2 regions of the Bradyrhizobium sp. USDA 4502 genome follow, and region 1 is predicted to be linked to the other one. Evidence: predicted binding sites of a transcription regulator. Region 1 holds the regulator's gene; the other holds the start of a gene.
The links. Region 1 encodes LexA, which represses DNA repair genes until DNA is damaged. Its sites were predicted from a motif close to TGTTCNNNNTGTGTTCNG; they were not measured.

Region 1 (3,375 bases):
CCGGCGAGGGGCCGCTCGGCAGCTCGAACAGGCCGAGATGGTATTCGTCGGAGTCGGGGCCGGCGTCGGGCTTCTTGACGAGGGTGAAGGAAGCCTCGGGAAATTGCTCCCAGACTTTCAGGTCGTCGGCCGTTACCGTCAGCCAACCGAACCGGAACATGTAGCGGCCCGGTTCCGTGACGCGTCCAGCCTTTTGCCATGTGACCTTATCGACCACCGCGCACGTCCTCCGTGCCCGATGATGCGCCAAGGCGCCGGCCGACGCAAATCTCCTTCTGCGCCCCGGAAGCGGGAGTCCGGGGTCGCCCGAAATTGCTTAGGTCATCCGCCGCCGAACAGCTCATTCCGCGGCGACGATGCGCTCAACCCAAAAACAGCGTTGCGAATGCGGAGGGCCGCCGCTCCACAACCTTCGGCTTCTGCTCGACCGGCGGATGCAGCGCCGGCAATTGCAGCACGCTAACGCGCTGTCCCTCGACCAGCTGGGTCACCAGCACATGGCTGCCGTCGGGGAATTCGACCGCGTCATGATGCCGATCAGGCACGTCGGGCTCGACTTCGTTGAACACGCCGACGCGATAGTTCAGCGTCTTGGTCCAGATCCAGCGGCTGTCGTAGCGAACGTTCTCGGCGAAAGCGAGCTCGGTGCCCGGCAGCATGCAGACCGCGACAGTGGGGTCATTCTCCGAAGCAAAGCCGCGGGTCGACGTGCCGCGGAACGTCGTCGTGATCAGCGTCTCTCCGACAATGGCGGGGCGCGATGCCACGGCGTGCAGACTATAGTCACACATCGGATGGCTCCTCATTTCGAGGTAGCGACCCGTGCCTCTCCTTGAGGCATTAGGGCCTCTACCAGAGTGGACGATAGCGAACGAGCGTCTGCTCGTTTCTGGGCGATTGTACGACTGGTCCGAGATCGCTCCGATCACAAACACGCGACGCTGCGCGAGAGGTATCGGAGCGCATCGGGCAGGCCGTACGCAAGGAACGATCCGACGTGTTGCTCGTTCCCGGCCGCCGCAAGTATTTGCAATTCAGTATTTGCGATAAAGGCCGATCAGCTTGCCCTGGATGCGGACCCGGTTCGGCGGCAGGATGCGCACTTCATAGGCGGTGTTGGCCGGCTCGAGCGCGATCGATGCGCCGCGGCGGCGGAAGCGCTTCAGGGTGGCTTCCTCCTCGTCGATCAGCGCCACCACGATGTCGCCGGTATTGGCGACGTCGTTGCGCTGGATCAGCGCCATGTCGCCGTCGAGGATGCCGGCATCGACCATCGAGTCGCCGCGCACCTCGAGCGCATAGTGCTCGCCGGCACCGAGCATGTCGGGCGGCACGCTGATGGTGTGGCTGCGGGTCTGCAGCGCCTCGATCGGCGTACCGGCGGCGATCCGGCCCATCACGGGGACCGCGACCGGACGGTTGCCGTCGTCCTCGGCAATCGGCGGCGTGCTGGCGCGCCGGCCGAGGGTGCCTTCGATGACGCTGGGCGTGAAGCCGCGGCGGCCGTTGCCGCCGCCGGCCGAGAGTTCGGGCAGCTTGATGACCTCGATGGCGCGGGCGCGGTTCGGCAGGCGGCGGATGAAGCCGCGCTCCTCCAGCGCAGTGATCAGGCGGTGGATACCGGACTTCGAGCGCAGGTCGAGTGCATCCTTCATCTCGTCGAAGGAGGGCGGTACGCCGGCCTCTTTCAGACGTTCATTGATGAAACGCAGTAGTTCGTACTGTTTGCGCGTGAGCATCTCGAGTATTCCCCCGGTTGATAGCGTCGTTCGATTCCGAGACTCTTCTGGTGGGGCCTGCAGGCCGGGCCTGACCTCAGGAGCATGTGCTCGATGCACCTGCTTCCACGCGGCTTCCCGATTGTAGACACCAGTACTCGAAACAAATCATGAACGGACACTATATGTTCGATATGTGTTCCGCAACCACTTAATTTCCGGTGAACGCGTCGGGCAACGCACAATCGGCGGGGCGCGAAAACCCTATTCGGGCAGTGTCAGAATCTCGCATTCGCTGCCTTCGACGGCCGCCGCTGCAAACGGCGGACGCACGAGAAGTGCCCGTGCCGCAGCGAGATTCCCGAGCAGCGACGAGTCCTGCTGCGTCACCGGCGTTGCGATCAGCGTGCCGTCCTCGCGCGCTTCGAGCCGCGCACGCAGATAGTCCTCGCGCTGGTCGTTGGCGGCGAGGTCGCGGCCGAGCAGGGCGCTCGCGCGGCGATGATGAATCACTTTCCGGCCGCTCAGCGCCCGAATCAACGGCACCAGGAACAGGAAGGCGCAGACATAGGACGACACCGGATTGCCGGGCAGACCGATCACCCGCATCGCGCCGAGCCGGCCATGCATCATCGGCTTGCCGGGCCGCATCGCAATCCGCCAGAACGCCATCTCGACGCCCTCGGCTTCCAGCGACCGCTTGACGAGATCGTGGTCGCCGACCGAGGCGCCGCCTGTCGTGATGAGGACATCGGCGCCGGCCTCGCGTGCCCGGCGGATGCCCGCCGTGGTCGCCTCTACCGTGTCGGCGGCAACGCCGAGGTCGACGGTCTCGGCGCCTTCGGCGCGCGCCAGCGCCCGCAGCGCGTAGCCGTTGGAATAGACGATCTGGCCGGGACCGGGCTGCGAGCCCGGCATCACCAGCTCGTCGCCGGTCGCCAGCACCGCGACCTTCGGGCGGCGGCGCACCGCAAGTTCCGGATAGTTCATGGCGGCCGCCAGCGACAGCGCGCGGTCGGACAGGCGGCTGCCGCCGGCGAGCAGCACCTCGCCCTCACGGAAGTCGACCCCAGCCGGGCGGATGTGCCGCCCGACGCTGGCGGCCTCCGTGATCGTGATGTGGTCGCCGTCGACGGCGGTGTCCTCCTGGATGATCACCGCGTCGGCGCCATTGGGGATCACGCCGCCGGTGAAGATCCGCACCGCCTCGCCGGCGCCGACCGTCCGCTCGAACGGCCGGCCGGCGGCGACTTCGCCGATCACCTTGAGCCGGGCCTTTAGATCAGCCGCATCGGCGGCGCGCACCGCATAGCCGTCCATCGCCGACATCGGCTGCGGCGGCTGGGTGCGGAGCGCCGCGAGGTCGTGCGCAAGCGTGCGGTGGTAGGCGGCATCGAGCGCGACCATCTCCTCCGGCAGCGGTTCGGCGCCGGCGAGGACGGCGGACAGGGCATCGGCAACCGGCATCAGGGCCACGCTCAGAGCTCCTCAATTCTTAATGTTCAAATTCCAAGTGCGGTCAAAGCCCTTGCCACGTCATCCGTCGACGTCACGTGGATAGCATGAAGGCCGCGCGCCCGCGCACCTTCGATATTGGCGGCCAGGTCGTCGAAGAACAGGATCCGCGACGCCGGCACGCCGATGGCTTTTACCACAT
Region 2 (3,375 bases), 3.8 Mb from region 1:
GGCGTGCCGTCATACTCGATGGTGAGCTTGTAGCGCGGCATCAGCTGAGCCGCGCAGGCGGCTTCAGCGGCGTGCCGCGCAAGAAGTCCGCCGCCTTCATCGGCGCCTTGCCGGCGCGCTGCAGTTCGAGGATCCGGATCGCGCCGTCGCCGCAGGCGATCGCGAAATTGTCGTCGAGCACAGCGCCCGGTGCGCCCGAGCCTTTCGCCTGCTCGCAGCGCAGGATTTTCAGCCGCACCGGCTCGCCTTCGCCGGCAAGCTCGCACCAGGCGCCGGGAAACGGCGAGAGCCCGTGAATGTGCCGCAGCACCATATGCGCCGGCTGTGTCCAGTCGATCCGCGCCTCGGCCTTCTCGATCTTGGCCGCATAGGTGACGCCGTCCGCGCTCTGCTTCGTCAGTTGCAAGCCGCCGCGCCCGAGCGCCGCCATCGCGCGCACCATCAGGTCGGCACCGAGCGGCGCCAGCGCGTCGTGCAGATCGGATGCCGTCATGCTGTCCGTGATCGGCAACCGCTCGGCCATCGCGACGTCGCCGGTGTCGAGGCCGACATCCATCTTCATCACCATCACGCCGCTCTCGGCATCGCCCGCCATGATGGCGCGGTTGATCGGTGCGGCGCCGCGCCAGCGCGGCAAGAGCGACGCATGCAGGTTGAAGCAGCCGAGCTTCGGCGCGTCGAGAATGGCCTGCGGCAGGATCATGCCATAGGCGACGACGACGGCGGCGTCTGCGTCATGCGCGCGAAACTCCTCGAGTGCTTCCGGCGTTTTGAGGGTCTTCGGCGTCAGCACGGGAATGCCGAGGCGGCGCGCCTCCTGCTCGACCGGCGTCGGCTCCAGCTGCAGGCCGCGTCGCCCGCCCGGCTTCGGCGCGCGGGTGTAGACCGCCACGACCTCATGGCCATGGGCCACGAGCTCCAGCAGCGTCGGCACCGCGAAATCGGGCGTGCCCATGAAGATCAGGCGGAGAGGCATTAGACAGGCTCGGTAGCAGTTGGAGTGCTTAAGCGCGAAGCGCGTCTTCGCACAAGAAGCCCCGGGCATCCACGTTTTCGGCGACAGCGAAGCAAGACGTGGATGGCCGGGTCAAGCCCGGCCATGACGCGTCCGGGAAAGCGACCGCGCCTACTCCGCCGCGCGCTTGGCGGCCTTCTCGAATTTCTTGAACACGCGGTCGCGCTTCAGTTTCGACAGATAATCCACGAACAGCACGCCGTTGAGATGATCGATTTCGTGCTGGATGCAGGTGGCGTAGAGCCCTTCCGCATCCTCCTCATGCACCGTGCCGTCGAGATCGGTGAATCGCACGCGCACCCGCGCCGGCCGCTCGACCTCCTCGTAATATTCGGGGATCGACAGGCAGCCCTCTTCGTACACCGACAGTTCTTCCGAACGCGCAATGATCTCCGGATTGATGAAGACGCGCGGCTTCGCCGTGGTCTCGCCGTTCTCGTCGCGCTTGGCGAGGTCCATGGTGATCAGCCGCAGCGGCTGCGCGACCTGGATCGCCGCGAGCCCAATGCCGGGCGCGTCATACATGGTCTCGAGCATGTCGTCGGCCAGCTTGCGGATCTCCGGCGTCACCTTCTCGATCGGTTTCGACACCAGCCGCAACTGCTTGTCCGGCAGGATGATGATTTCTCTTAATGCCATGGCGGCGATTTAAGCTGCTGACTTCATGGGGTCAATGCGCTCAGGAACCCGTTAGGACAACGTTAACCACGTTTCTTCACCCCGCATTAACCGTGAAAATCAGGAATGCATTTACCATAAGCGTTCCCTCTTCGTTCGCACCTGGCCGCGAATCGGCTACAACTGCCGGCATGAACGAGATTCTCCTCACGATTGGCGACCTTCCCGTCCGTGTCTCCGACGCATTGATCGGCCTTGGGGCGCTGGCGCTGATCCTGCTGTTCGCCATTGCGGTGGTGATCGCACGCGCCAGCCGGCGCGGCGCGGAACTCGCAATGGCCCAGGCCATCCGCGCCGAAGAGCTGGAGGAGCGCCTCGCCGACATGCTGCGGGCCCAGAGCGAATCCTCCGGGCGGGTCGATGCCAAGGTTGATACTATGGCGCAGGCGCTGGCCGGCCGCCAGGCCGAGATGGCCCGGGCCGTCAACGAGCGGCTCGATTCGGTGACCCACCGGGTCGGCCAGTCGATGGAGCAATCGACCCGCAACACGATGGATTCGCTGCGCGTGCTGCATGAGCGGCTCGGCATCATCGACCACGCGCACAAGAACCTCAACGAACTCACCACCCAGGTGACGACGCTGCGCGACGTGCTCGCCAACAAGCAATCGCGCGGCGCCTTCGGCCAGGCGCGGATGGAGGCGATCGTCCAGGACGGCATGCCGAAGGGCTCGTTCGAGTTCCAGTACACGCTGACGTCGGGCAAGCGGCCGGACTGCGTGGTGTTTCTGCCCGACCAGCGCCCGCTCTGCATCGACGCGAAATTCCCGCTCGAGGCCATGACCGCGCTGCACGATGCGCGCAGCGACGAGGAGCGAAAATTCGCCAGCCAGCGGCTGCGCGCCGACGTGCTGAAGCATGTCAGCGACATCGCGGAGAAGTACCTGATCCCGGGCGAGACCCAGGACACCGCGCTGATGTTCGTGCCGTCGGAATCGGTCTATGCCGAGATCCATGACGGCTTCGACGACGTGATCCAGAAGGCCTATCGCGCCCGCGTCGTGCTGGTGTCGCCGTCGCTCTTGATGCTGGCGATCCAGGTGATGCAGCAGATCCTGAAGGACGCCCGCATTCGCGATGCCGCCGACCAGATCCGCAACGAGGTGATGCATCTCGGCGACGACCTCGGCCGCCTGCGCGATCGCGTGCTCAAGCTGCAGACCCATTTCGGCCAGGTAAACGAGGACGTCAGGCAGATCCTGATCTCCGCCGACAAGATCGAGAAGCGCGCCGGCCGCATCGAGGAACTCGACTTCAGCAAGTCCGAGACCCCGATCGAGGTCCCCCGTTTCGTCAAGCCCAGCACGTCCGACCTGTTCCCCGCCCCGCGCAAGCTGCAGGCGGGGGAGTAGCCTCGAAGTCACCTCGCCCCGCTTGCGGGGAGAGGTCGAAATTCGCGCTTCGCGCGAATTTCGGGTGAGGGGGAGCTTCCGCACATTGCACCCGTCATAATTCGCTGAGAAAGCCCCTCACCCCAACCCTCTCCCCGCGATAGAGCGGGGAGAGGGAGCCAAGGCAGCCGCGGTCGAATCTGCTAACAGAGGGGCATGACCGCGCCCGAAGTGACCGCGACCCAATCGGAAAAGAATCCCCCCGCCGCCACCTCCTGGCGCGACAGTTTTGCGGTGTACCTGCAGCCGCGGGTGCTGATCGTGCTGCTGCTGGGCTTCTCCTCGGGGCTG

Region 2: a site for LexA is predicted at 1,776-1,793, ahead of ACVW1B_RS32430 (DNA recombination protein RmuC). Genes of this name have one in related genera too.

What each region holds. Positions count from the first base shown of each region.
Region 1 covers NZ_JBSSGF010000001.1:3,182,595-3,185,969, reverse strand. Annotated here, with positions in the region: gene ACVW1B_RS14575 (hypothetical protein) at 1-217, opposite strand, end outside; gene ACVW1B_RS14570 (hypothetical protein) at 363-791, opposite strand; gene lexA (transcriptional repressor LexA) at 1,035-1,739, opposite strand; gene ACVW1B_RS14560 (molybdopterin molybdotransferase MoeA) at 1,983-3,194, opposite strand; gene ACVW1B_RS14555 (HAD family hydrolase) at 3,221-3,375, opposite strand, start outside.
Region 2 covers NZ_JBSSGF010000001.1:6,937,150-6,940,524, forward strand. Annotated here, with positions in the region: gene truA (tRNA pseudouridine(38-40) synthase TruA) at 1-41, opposite strand, end outside; gene fmt (methionyl-tRNA formyltransferase) at 41-976, opposite strand; gene def (peptide deformylase) at 1,127-1,654, opposite strand; gene ACVW1B_RS32430 (DNA recombination protein RmuC) at 1,825-3,045, shown strand; gene ACVW1B_RS32435 (AmpG family muropeptide MFS transporter) at 3,241-3,375, shown strand, end outside.